DNA from 3 places in the Sphingomonas sp. G-3-2-10 genome. Region 1 is predicted to be linked to each of the others. Evidence: predicted binding sites of a transcription regulator. Region 1 holds the regulator's gene; each other region holds the start of a gene.

The links. The regulator LexA, encoded in region 1, represses DNA repair genes until DNA is damaged. The targets are predictions, from matches to a motif close to GTTCCNCNCTTGTTCT.
Region 2: a site for LexA is predicted at 1,128-1,143, ahead of recA (recombinase RecA). Genes of this name have one in related genera too.
Region 3: a site for LexA is predicted at 1,287-1,302, ahead of HHL13_RS13485 (protein ImuA). Genes of this name have one in related genera too.

The regions. Positions count from the first base shown of each region.
Region 1 covers NZ_JABBFY010000001.1:594,064-597,338, forward strand. Annotated here, with positions in the region: gene bla (subclass B3 metallo-beta-lactamase) at 1-353, shown strand, start outside; gene HHL13_RS03025 (2OG-Fe(II) oxygenase) at 396-1,022, shown strand; gene lexA (transcriptional repressor LexA) at 1,016-1,696, opposite strand; gene glp (gephyrin-like molybdotransferase Glp) at 1,756-2,946, opposite strand; gene HHL13_RS03040 (TonB-dependent receptor) at 3,110-3,275, shown strand, end outside.
Region 2 covers NZ_JABBFY010000001.1:1,201,465-1,204,739, reverse strand. Annotated here, with positions in the region: gene HHL13_RS06060 (hypothetical protein) at 1-235, shown strand, start outside; gene HHL13_RS06055 (TSUP family transporter) at 296-1,069, shown strand; gene recA (recombinase RecA) at 1,219-2,307, shown strand; gene HHL13_RS06045 (glutathione S-transferase) at 2,602-3,228, shown strand.
Region 3 covers NZ_JABBFY010000001.1:2,681,596-2,684,870, reverse strand. Annotated here, with positions in the region: gene HHL13_RS13490 (hypothetical protein) at 34-1,215, shown strand; gene HHL13_RS13485 (protein ImuA) at 1,323-2,099, shown strand; gene HHL13_RS13480 (DUF6504 family protein) at 2,017-3,275, shown strand, end outside.

The sequences.
Region 1 (3,275 bases):
ACCTGACGCCAGGGCATACGCGCGGCTGCACGAGCTGGTCGATGAAGGTGACCGAAGCGGGGCGCACGCTGGACGTGCTGTTCGCGTGCAGCCTGACGGTGGCGGGGCGCGTGCTGACGCCCGCAGCGGAAAGCGAGTTCCTCGACACCTTCGCCGCGCTGGGGCGGATGCGGGCGGACATTTTCCTGAACTTCCATCCCGGCGCGTTCGGAATGGAAGCGAAGCGGGCACGGCTCGCTGCCGGGGATCCGTTCGCCTTCGTCGCGCCGGAGGAACTCGGGCAACGTGTCGCCGCGGCGCGCATGGGCTTCGAAACCGAACTGGCGCGCCAGCGCGCCGCGCTGAAGAAATAGGAGCGGGCCATCAATCCGCTCCAGCGCATTCCGCCGCATACGATGCGGCACGATGTCCTGCCCGAGGCCGAACATGCGGCCCTGATCGAATGGGCGATGGCGAACGAAGCCGCGCTGGTACCGTCGCGCGTCGGCGGACATCGCGTGCTTGCCGACCAGCGCAACGCGCGCAGCCTGTATGGCGATGCGCCGTGGAAGCAGGGGATGAGCGCGCGCATCGCCGCGCTGATGCCCGGCATCCTGGCGGACCTGGGCATGGCGTCGTTCGCGATGGACGGGTTCGAGACCGAGATGGTGGTCTATCCCGATGGCGGCTTCATCAACCGGCATCACGATACGGCGACGGGGCTCAGCCGCCACAAGCGCGATCGGGTGGTGACGATCGTCTATTATTTCCACCGCGAGCCGCGCGGCTTTACGGGCGGCGAATTGCGGCTGGTTCCGAAGATCGCGCCGCCAGACGGCGCACCTGCGCATATCGATCTGACGCCGGGCCAGAACATGCTGATCGCCTTCCCGAGCTGGGCGATTCACGAAGTACTGCGGATCGGGATCCCTTCAGGGGATTATGCGGATTCGCGGTTCGCGATCAATTTCTGGGCGGTCCGCAACCACCCGGCCAGCCCCGGCACCCAGCCTGAGCTGGGGCCGGGGCCGGAAGGTCAGTAGCGGCGCAGCAGGCCGGCGAGGCGGCCCTGGATCCGCACCTGATTGGGGCGGTAGCGCTGCGGATCGTAGCTGCGGTTCGCCGGATCGAGACGAATCATCGCGCCTTCCTTGCGGAAGAATTTCAGCGTCGCTTCGGCTTCGTCGATCAGCGCCACGACGATCTCGCCGTCGCGCGCGGTTTCGGTGCGGCGGATCAGCGCATAGTCGCCGTCGAGAATGCCGGCCTCTACCATCGAGTCACCGGCGACCTCGAGCGCATAATGTTCGCCCGAACCGAGCAGGGCGGCAGGCACCGGGAGCATGGTCGAGCTTTCGAGCGCTTCGATCGGCGTACCTGCGGCGATGCGGCCGTGAAGCGGGATCTCGATCACGTCGTTGGCGGGCTCGGGCGCGCGGGGCTTGAGCGCCACGACATTGTCGGCGGCCGGTGCCGGCGCGGCCTTCTTCGTCTCTCCGCCACGCTCGGGCATCTTGAGGACTTCGAGGGCGCGGGCGCGATTGGCCAAGCGGCGGATGAAGCCGCGCTCTTCCAGCGCCGAGATCAGCCGGTGGACGCCCGACTTCGACTTGAGATCCAGTGCTTCCTTCATTTCCTCGAACGAGGGGGAAACGCCGGTCTCGTTCAGGCGGTCGTTGATGAAGCAGATCAGATCGTGCTGCTTGCGCGTGAGCATTCCCGGGATCCTCTCTTGGGAACAGACTGGGAACGTTTATGCAATGTTCCGCGAGCTTGTCAAGCGATGCCGAGGATTTCCACCGAGTCGCCGATATTTGCGGGCAGCGCGTGGGGGGCGCGCAGGATCAGGCAGTTGGCCCGCGCCAGCGTGCGGAGCATCGAACTGTCCTGGATGGTGGAAGCCGATACCGCGCCATCGCGCAGTTCGGCACGAAGATAGTCGGTGCGTTCCCCGTTCGCCGGCAGCGGCTCGCCAAGGATGGCGGCGCGCGGCTGGGGAAAGGGATTGCGTGCGCCTGCCAGATAGGCGGCGAGCGGGCGTACGAAGAGCTGGGCGGTGACGAAAGCCGAAACCGGATTGCCGGGAAGGCCGAGGATAACTGCCTTGCCGAGCCGCCCGGCCATCATCGGCTTGCCCGGGCGCAGCGCGATCCGCCAGAAATCGATCGTCGCGCCGGCAGCTTCGAGCGCGGGACGGACCAGATCGTGATCGCCGACCGACGCGCCGCCGGTGGTGACCAGCAGATCGGCGTCGACCGCGCGGAACGCCGCCTCCAGCGCATCGGCGCGATCGGGGAGGATGCCGAGATCGACGATCTCGACCTGAAGATCGGCGAGCTGCGCGGTCAGCATCAGCCGGTTGGTTTCGGGAAGCTGGTCCGGGCCGATGTCCGCGCCGGGCGGGACGAGTTCGTCGCCCGTGGCGGCGATGGCGATGCGCGGGATGCGCCGGACGGGCAGAGTGGCGTGACCGGCGACCCCGGCAAGCGCGAGGCGCGCGGGGGTGAGGCGGTCTCCGGCGGCGATCAGCGTGTCGCCTTCCGCGAAATCGAGACCGCGACGGCGGATGTTGCGGCTCTCATAGGCGGGGCCTTCGCCGGTCAGCGTGAGGGCGGCGGCGTCGCGTGAGGCTTCTTCCTGCACCAGAACCGTGTCGGCGCCGGCGGGAACATGGGCGCCGGTGAAGATGCGCACGGCCTGACCCGGCGAGACTTGCCCGCCAAAGCTGCGGCCCGCTGCGCTCTCACCGATCACCGTCCAGGGGCCGGGCATGTCGGCGAAGCGGATCGCATAGCCGTCCATCGCGGAAAGATCGGCGATCGGCTGGGTGCGCAGCGCGGTGATATCGGCGGCGGCGTAACGGTTCGCCGCCTGCGCGAGGGGGACGGTTTCGGCCGGGAGCGGCGTCGCGAGCGCGAGCAGGCGGGACTGCGCATCGGCGACGGGGAGGAGGGCGGGACCGGCCATGACGTTGCGGTGGCACAGAAGGGGCGGGTTGGGACAGGGGAAATCGGCGCGAGCCGGTGACACGGATTGGTCGCGAGACCGTCATGCAGGCGCAACCGTCCCTTCACCACCGAGTCTCCGGCCCCGCCTACCGGCCCCCTGAACCATAAAGGGGTCACACCAGATGAAATCCAGCCTGCTCGCCGCGGGCGCGCTTGCCGCGCTCGCCTTCGCCAATGCCGCTCATGCCCAGGACGTGCCCGAAGAGGCAGGCGAGGAGATCACCGTCACCGGCCAGCGCGCCCAGCAGGAGCGCGCGATCGAGCTGAAGCGCGATGCGATCAGCATCG
Region 2 (3,275 bases), 610 kb from region 1:
CCGCCCCGAGACCGCGCGGGCGTTCGGGCGCGAATTCGCGCGGGGCACTCCGGAACCGGCGCTCCTCCGTTGGCTCCAGGCCAATGCCTTCGTGATCGATCCGGCCGCGCGAACGGCGAGGCGCCGGATCAAGGGCCTGCCCTGTAACGAAATGGTCGATATCGCATGGTCCGTCGGCAGTGCGGGCCGGATCGAAGCTGCCAGCGCCACGGTGCGCGAGGCCGGCTGTCTTTGAGACGAAGCCACGCCCGTTAGGGGCTGTCCCTCCACGCCGCTCGGGCCTATCGCGCCCGCAATGGACCTCACCTTCGAACTGATCGCTCTCCTCATGGCCGTCGCCGTCGTCGCGGGCACGATCGACGCAATGGCGGGCGGTGGCGGCCTGCTGACCATTCCCGCGCTGATGGCTGTCGGCGTGCCGCCGGTCTCCGCGCTGGCGACCAACAAGCTTCAGAGCAGCATCGGCACCGCCTCGTCCTTCCTCGCCTTCCACCGCGCGGGTCATATCGAGCTGCGCCGCTTTGCGATCCCGGCAGCGGGGGCGTTCCTCGGCTCGGTCGCGGGTGGCACGACGGTCCAGCATGTGAATCCGTCGATCCTCGCGGGTCTCGTCCCCGTGCTGCTGATCATGATGGGTCTGTATTTCCTGCTCGCCCCGCCGATGCACGAGAGCGATCGCCACGCCCGACTTGGAACCATCGGGATCACGTTCGTCGTCAGCGGCATCGGTTTCTATGACGGCTTTTTCGGCCCCGGCGCGGGTTCGTTCCTGATCACCGCGATGGTCGCGCTGGGCGGGCTCGGGCTGGTCCGCGCCATCGCCAACGCCAAGTTCCTCAATCTCGCGACCAATGTCGCGGGGCTGCTGGCGATGATCGCGGGTGGCAAGGTGTTGTGGGTCGTCGGCCTGTCGATGGCCGCGGCCAACATCGTCGGAAACCAGCTCGGCGCGCGGCTCGCGATCCGTTTCGGCGGGCGCGGGGTGCGGCCTTTGCTGGTCGTCATGTCGGTTGCGCTCACCGTGAAGCTGCTTGCCGACCCCGCCAGTCCGATCCGTAATCTATTCTGATTTAACGGATTGTTTGCGTCTCCAGGCCGCTGCGGGCACTTTTTGTTCCATTTTCGTTGTTCCGCTCTTGTTCTTTGAGAACAAAGGCGATACGAAGCGTCCAACAGTAAACGAGTGGTGGACATCTTCTAGTGGCGAGGGCATCGAAAATGGCGGCATCCCTGAAGGTCATCGATAACAAAATGGCACCCCCCACCAGCGAAAAGCAGAAGGCGCTCGACGCCGCACTGGCGCAGATCGATCGCGCCTTCGGCAAGGGCTCGGCAATGCGCCTCGGCTCGAAGGAGACGATGCAGGTCGAGGCGATCTCGACCGGCTCGCTCGGTCTCGACATCGCGCTCGGCGTCGGCGGCCTGCCGCGCGGTCGCGTGATCGAAGTCTATGGTCCGGAAAGCTCGGGCAAGACCACGCTTGCGCTCCACGTTATCGCCGAAGCGCAGAAGACCGGCGGCACCGCTGCCTTTGTCGACGCGGAACATGCGCTCGATCCGGTCTATGCCAAGAAGCTGGGCGTCAATATCGACGAACTGATCGTGTCGCAGCCCGACACCGGCGAGCAGGCGCTCGAGATCGTCGACACGCTCGTCCGCTCGAACGCGATCGACGTGCTGGTGGTCGATTCAGTCGCCGCGCTCGTGCCCCGCGCCGAAATCGAAGGCGAGATGGGCGACAGCCATGTCGGCCTTCAGGCCCGCCTGATGTCGCAGTCGCTGCGCAAGCTCACCGGTTCGATCAGCCGCTCGCGCTGCATGGTGATCTTCATCAACCAGCTGCGCATGAAGATCGGCGTGATGTACGGCAACCCGGAAACCACGACCGGCGGCAATGCGCTGAAATTCTACGCATCGGTCCGTCTCGACATCCGCCGCACCGGCCAGATCAAGGACCGCGACGATATCATCGGCAACACCACCCGCGTGAAGGTGGTGAAGAACAAGGTCGCCCCGCCGTTCAAGCAGGTCGAATTCGACATCATGTATGGCGAAGGCGTCTCGAAGATCGGTGAGATTCTCGATCTCGGCGTGAAGGCCGGACTGGTCGAGAAGTCGGGCGCATGGTTCAGCTACGACAGCATCCGCATCGGTCAGGGCCGCGAGAATTCGAAGACGTTTCTCAAGGAAAATCCCGACGTCTGCACCCGCCTCGAAACCGCCATCCGCGCGCGCACCGAAAAGGTCGCCGAGGAAATGATGGCCGGCCCCGAGCCGGATGCCGAGGGCAGCGAAGACGATCTCTGACGGCCTGACGCCGGGGAAGCGTTTTTCCCTATATTGGTGTCAACCGTGTCAACCAATTCGGCCGCTCCGGCGCTTGATGCGCCCGCGCAGCGGTCACGGGCCAGTCCCATCGGGAGGTCCGGCGCGTTGCCTCGCGCCGGACCTTTCCGGCGTCAAATCCCTCTCCCCCTTGGGAGAGCGAGGGAGCCGACGTAATCGGCGGAAGGGTGAGGGTGACCTTATCCGTCAGCGGAAACGCTTGAGGCGACAATCAATCTCTCTACGCTGCGCCAAACAGGCGAGAGGATCCGGCCCATGACCATCACCGTCCACCACCTCGAAAACTCCCGGTCGCAGCGTATCCTCTGGCTGCTCGAGGAACTGGGGTTGCCCTATGAAGTGATCCGCTACGAGCGGAACAGGCAGACCATGCTCGCCCCGCCCGAGCTTCGCCGCGTCCATCCGCTCGGCAAGTCGCCGGTCATCACCGACGGCGAACACACCATCGCCGAGACCGCGGCGATCGTCGAATATCTCGTCGAAAAGGCCGATGGCCGCCTCGGCTCCCCCGCGCACCGCGAGGATGCGCTGCGTTACCGCCACTTCATGCACTATGCCGAGGGGTCGCTGATGCCGCCCTTGCTGGTGAAGCTGGTGCTCACGCGCGTCCCGATCTTCGGCAAGGCTGCGCAGAAGCGGATCCAGCCGATGATCGATGTCCATCTCGACTGGCTCGAATCCGAACTCGCCACTCGCGACTGGTTCGCGGGCGATGCGTTCACCGCCGCCGACGTGATGATGAGCTTCCCCCTCGAAGCCGCCGTCGCCCGCGCCGGCGCGACGCAGGGCCGCCCGCACATCGCGAAGTGGCTCAAGACCATCCACGCCCGCCCCGCCTATCAGGCCGCGCTCGCGAAAGGCGGCCCCTACGCCTACGCCTGATCCGGCACTTGCAATGTAGGATTCTCGCCGCTTCAATCAAAAGAGCC
Region 3 (3,275 bases), 2.1 Mb from region 1:
CGAAGACTGGACCGGCTTTGGTAAGTGTCGATCATGATCTTCGAAACCCGAGAGCGGCATCACGTCGCCAATTGCCCGAAATGCGATACGCCGCATCGTTACACCGAGCTCAAATTCCCTATGATCAACGATCGCGGGAGCTGGCTTGTGGCATGCCGAAAATGCGGCCAGCACTTTGTCTTCGACCTGCGTAATCCAGCGGAATCCTACTCGGACGACTGCATGATCGTCGAGCGGTTCGACAATGACATCAATCCATATGCGGGCAATGCTCCCCGGCCGGGCGCGAGCGCGGTCTATCAGCTGGACATGAACCCCGACCAGCCGCGGTTCGACCTCGACGCCTTCCCAATCTTCAAATGCGCGAAGTCAGGCGAGAGCCTCGAAGCGGCGGCGTTCTTGGCGATCGGCAAGTCTTGGCTGAGGGTCGCCGACGCGCGTGCCCAGGCTACCAATCAGATGCTTGCCCGGTCGCGGCTTCCCCCGGTCGAGCATGTGGTCTTCTTCGTCGAGGTGCCATGCTCATGCGGCGAGCCCCACCGGGCGATCTTCTACCATCCTCTCCGCTTGGACGGGTCGGATTTGCCTCCGGTCGAGGAGCTTCTTCTGGCCGACGTGAGCGGCACGGACCTGGCCGACGTGTTGACAGGCATCCTGAGCAAGACCGACGTTATGCACGCGCTGGGGAAGCTGATCGCGCGGTGGCGACTCTTTAATGATCAGATCCTGCTCGCAACGCCGTTCGTCGCGCATCAATGGAAGACCAAGGCGGAGCGGCTCGCCATCTGGGAAACCCTGCTGGCTCAGCTCGATCCGACTCGAACGATTCTAATGACCCGAGGCGCGACCCTGAAAGAGTATCGCGACGCGTTGCTAGAGTCCGGCCTGGACCACGTCATGCTCTCCCGCTTCGGGCTGGAGAACCGGATCGTCGGGGACGGCAAGCGCAAGCAGGACTCGCACGCCAAGGTCTATATCGGTTTGGGCGAGACGTGCGAGGTGCTGAGCGGCTCGGCGAACGTCGTGCAAGGCGATTCGATGGAAAATGTCACCTTCCAAGCGCTCGGCCGAAACAAGGTTGAAACCTCCTATCTCGCTCCGCTTGGGGTTTCGCTGCCGGAGCCTCGGCCGCGCCTGTCCCATCATCTCCTGATCGAGTGCCGGGACGGCGTGTGGCGATGGGACCTTGCAGCCGGCGCCGCCCCAAAGCCGTAATCTGTCGATGTGCAGGCCGGGCGCGTTGCAGCACGCATGATTCGCGCCCTTGACGAAAATGCCAAGTCCTCGGAACATAAAGAGAACGTGCGAGTCGTGATTCTCTTATGCAATCCATTGCCGCCCTTGCCGAGACCGATCGGGCTCGCCTGCTCGCCGAGCTCAAGGCGCGCATCGCCGTGCCTGTGGCGAGCAACGCGCCGCTGCTGCCGTTCGGCATCGAGGCGATGGACTCCCGGCTGGGCGGTGGTGGGCTGGATGGCGGCGGCCTGCACGAGGTCGCCGCGGCTTCCCCGACGCTCGGCGACGATGCCGCCGCGACCCTCTTCGTCGCCGGAGCCGCTGCCCGTTTTGCGGTCGAACCCAATGCGAGCGTCGCCTGGGCGCTGACCCGGTTCGATCTCTACGCGCCCGGGCTCGAGCAGGCCGGGCTGTCTCCGGGCAAGCTGCTCTATTGCGAGGGCCGGGACGAGGTGATGGCGCTGGCGCTTGCCGAGGACTGCCTGCGCGATGGCAGCTTCGCGGCGGTGGTCGCCGAAGTGAAGACCGCCGACCAGACCGCCACCCGCCGGCTCCAGCTTGCCGCCGCCGACGGCCGCACGCCGATGCTGCTCCTGCGACGTTGGGCGCGGGCCGCGCGCGATCCGCTCGAAATTCCGTCTGCCGCCTGCACGCGGTGGCGGATCGGCTGCGCGCCGTCGGTGCCGCTCCCGCATGCCGGTGTCGGCCGCTCCTGTTGGTCGGTCGATCTTGTCCGCCAGCGCGGCGGCAATCCCTTTTCTCTCATAGTCGAGGCCTGCGATGGCAAGGGTCGCCTCGCTCTACTTGCCCCAGCTCGCGATCGAGCGGCTGCGGCGGGTGGAGCGGACCTTCGCGCCGCCTGAGCGGCCCTGGTCCCTCGCGCCGGTCCTGAAGCCGAGCATCGACGACGATCCGGGCGCTTGCTCGGTCCCGCGCGGCGGGGGCTGGCGCCCGGGCGCGCGCTGGGCGCAGGACGGGCTTGGCCGGGAAGCGGAAGCGGAGCGGATCGCGGCGTTGCCAGCGCACCAGCGGCCGCCGATGCGGTTGCTCGGCCGGCGTTCCGAGGCGGTCGAGCATCCGTTCCGGGCGATGCCTTCCGAAGAAGGCGGGCGGGGGCCGTCGCGGGCGGTCATGCCGGCGATGCCCGGCATGGCGCTATGGGGCCATCCGACCGTGCTCATCGAGCGCGTCGGGCAGCGCGAGGTGGTGACCGCTGCCTGTCCGGTGGCATTGGCGCTCGACCTCTTGCCCGGCATGGCTGCGGCACATGCACGAGCACTCGTCGGCGATCTCGACGTCCGCGATGCCGACGCGGCGGGAGATCAGGCCTGGCTTGACCGGCTGGCGCTGCATGCGGTCGCGCACTGGACCCCGGTCGCCGCGCGCTCGGGCGCCGACGGGATCTGGCTCGACCTGACCGGCACGAGCCATCTGCACGGGGGCGAGGCGCGCTTTTGTGCCCGCTTGCTGCGCTTTCTCTCACGGATCGGATTTACCGGTCGCCTGGGTGTCGCGGGCACGCCGGGCGCTGCCCATGCGATGGCGCGATTTGGCGGCGACGCGATCACCCTATTGCCGCCGGGCGGCGAGGCGGCCGCGCTCGCCGCCGCGCCGATCGCCGCGCTTCGCCTCGCACCCCAGTCGCTCGCCGCCGCCGCGCGATTCGGGCTCGAGCGCGTCGGCGACCTTTATCCGATGCCGCGGGGGCCGCTCGCCAAACGGCTGGGACTGTCGACAGTGTCCCGGCTGGACCAGGCGCTTGGCCGTGTGGCCGAGCCGATCGTGCCGGTGGTGCCGTTCGAGGCGCCCATCGTGTCGCGGCGGCTGCTCGAGCCGATCGCCACGCCCGAGGCGATCGCGCAGGTGATCACCGATCTGGTCGATGATCTGGTCGCGGTGCTGCGTGCGCGCGGTCTGGGCGTGCGCGCCGCGGTGATCACCGCCGAGCGGATCGATGGTGCCGATCAGCATCTCGGCATCGGCGCGTCGCGCGCCACCCGCGACCCCAAGCATCTCGTGCGGATGTTCGGGCTCAAGAT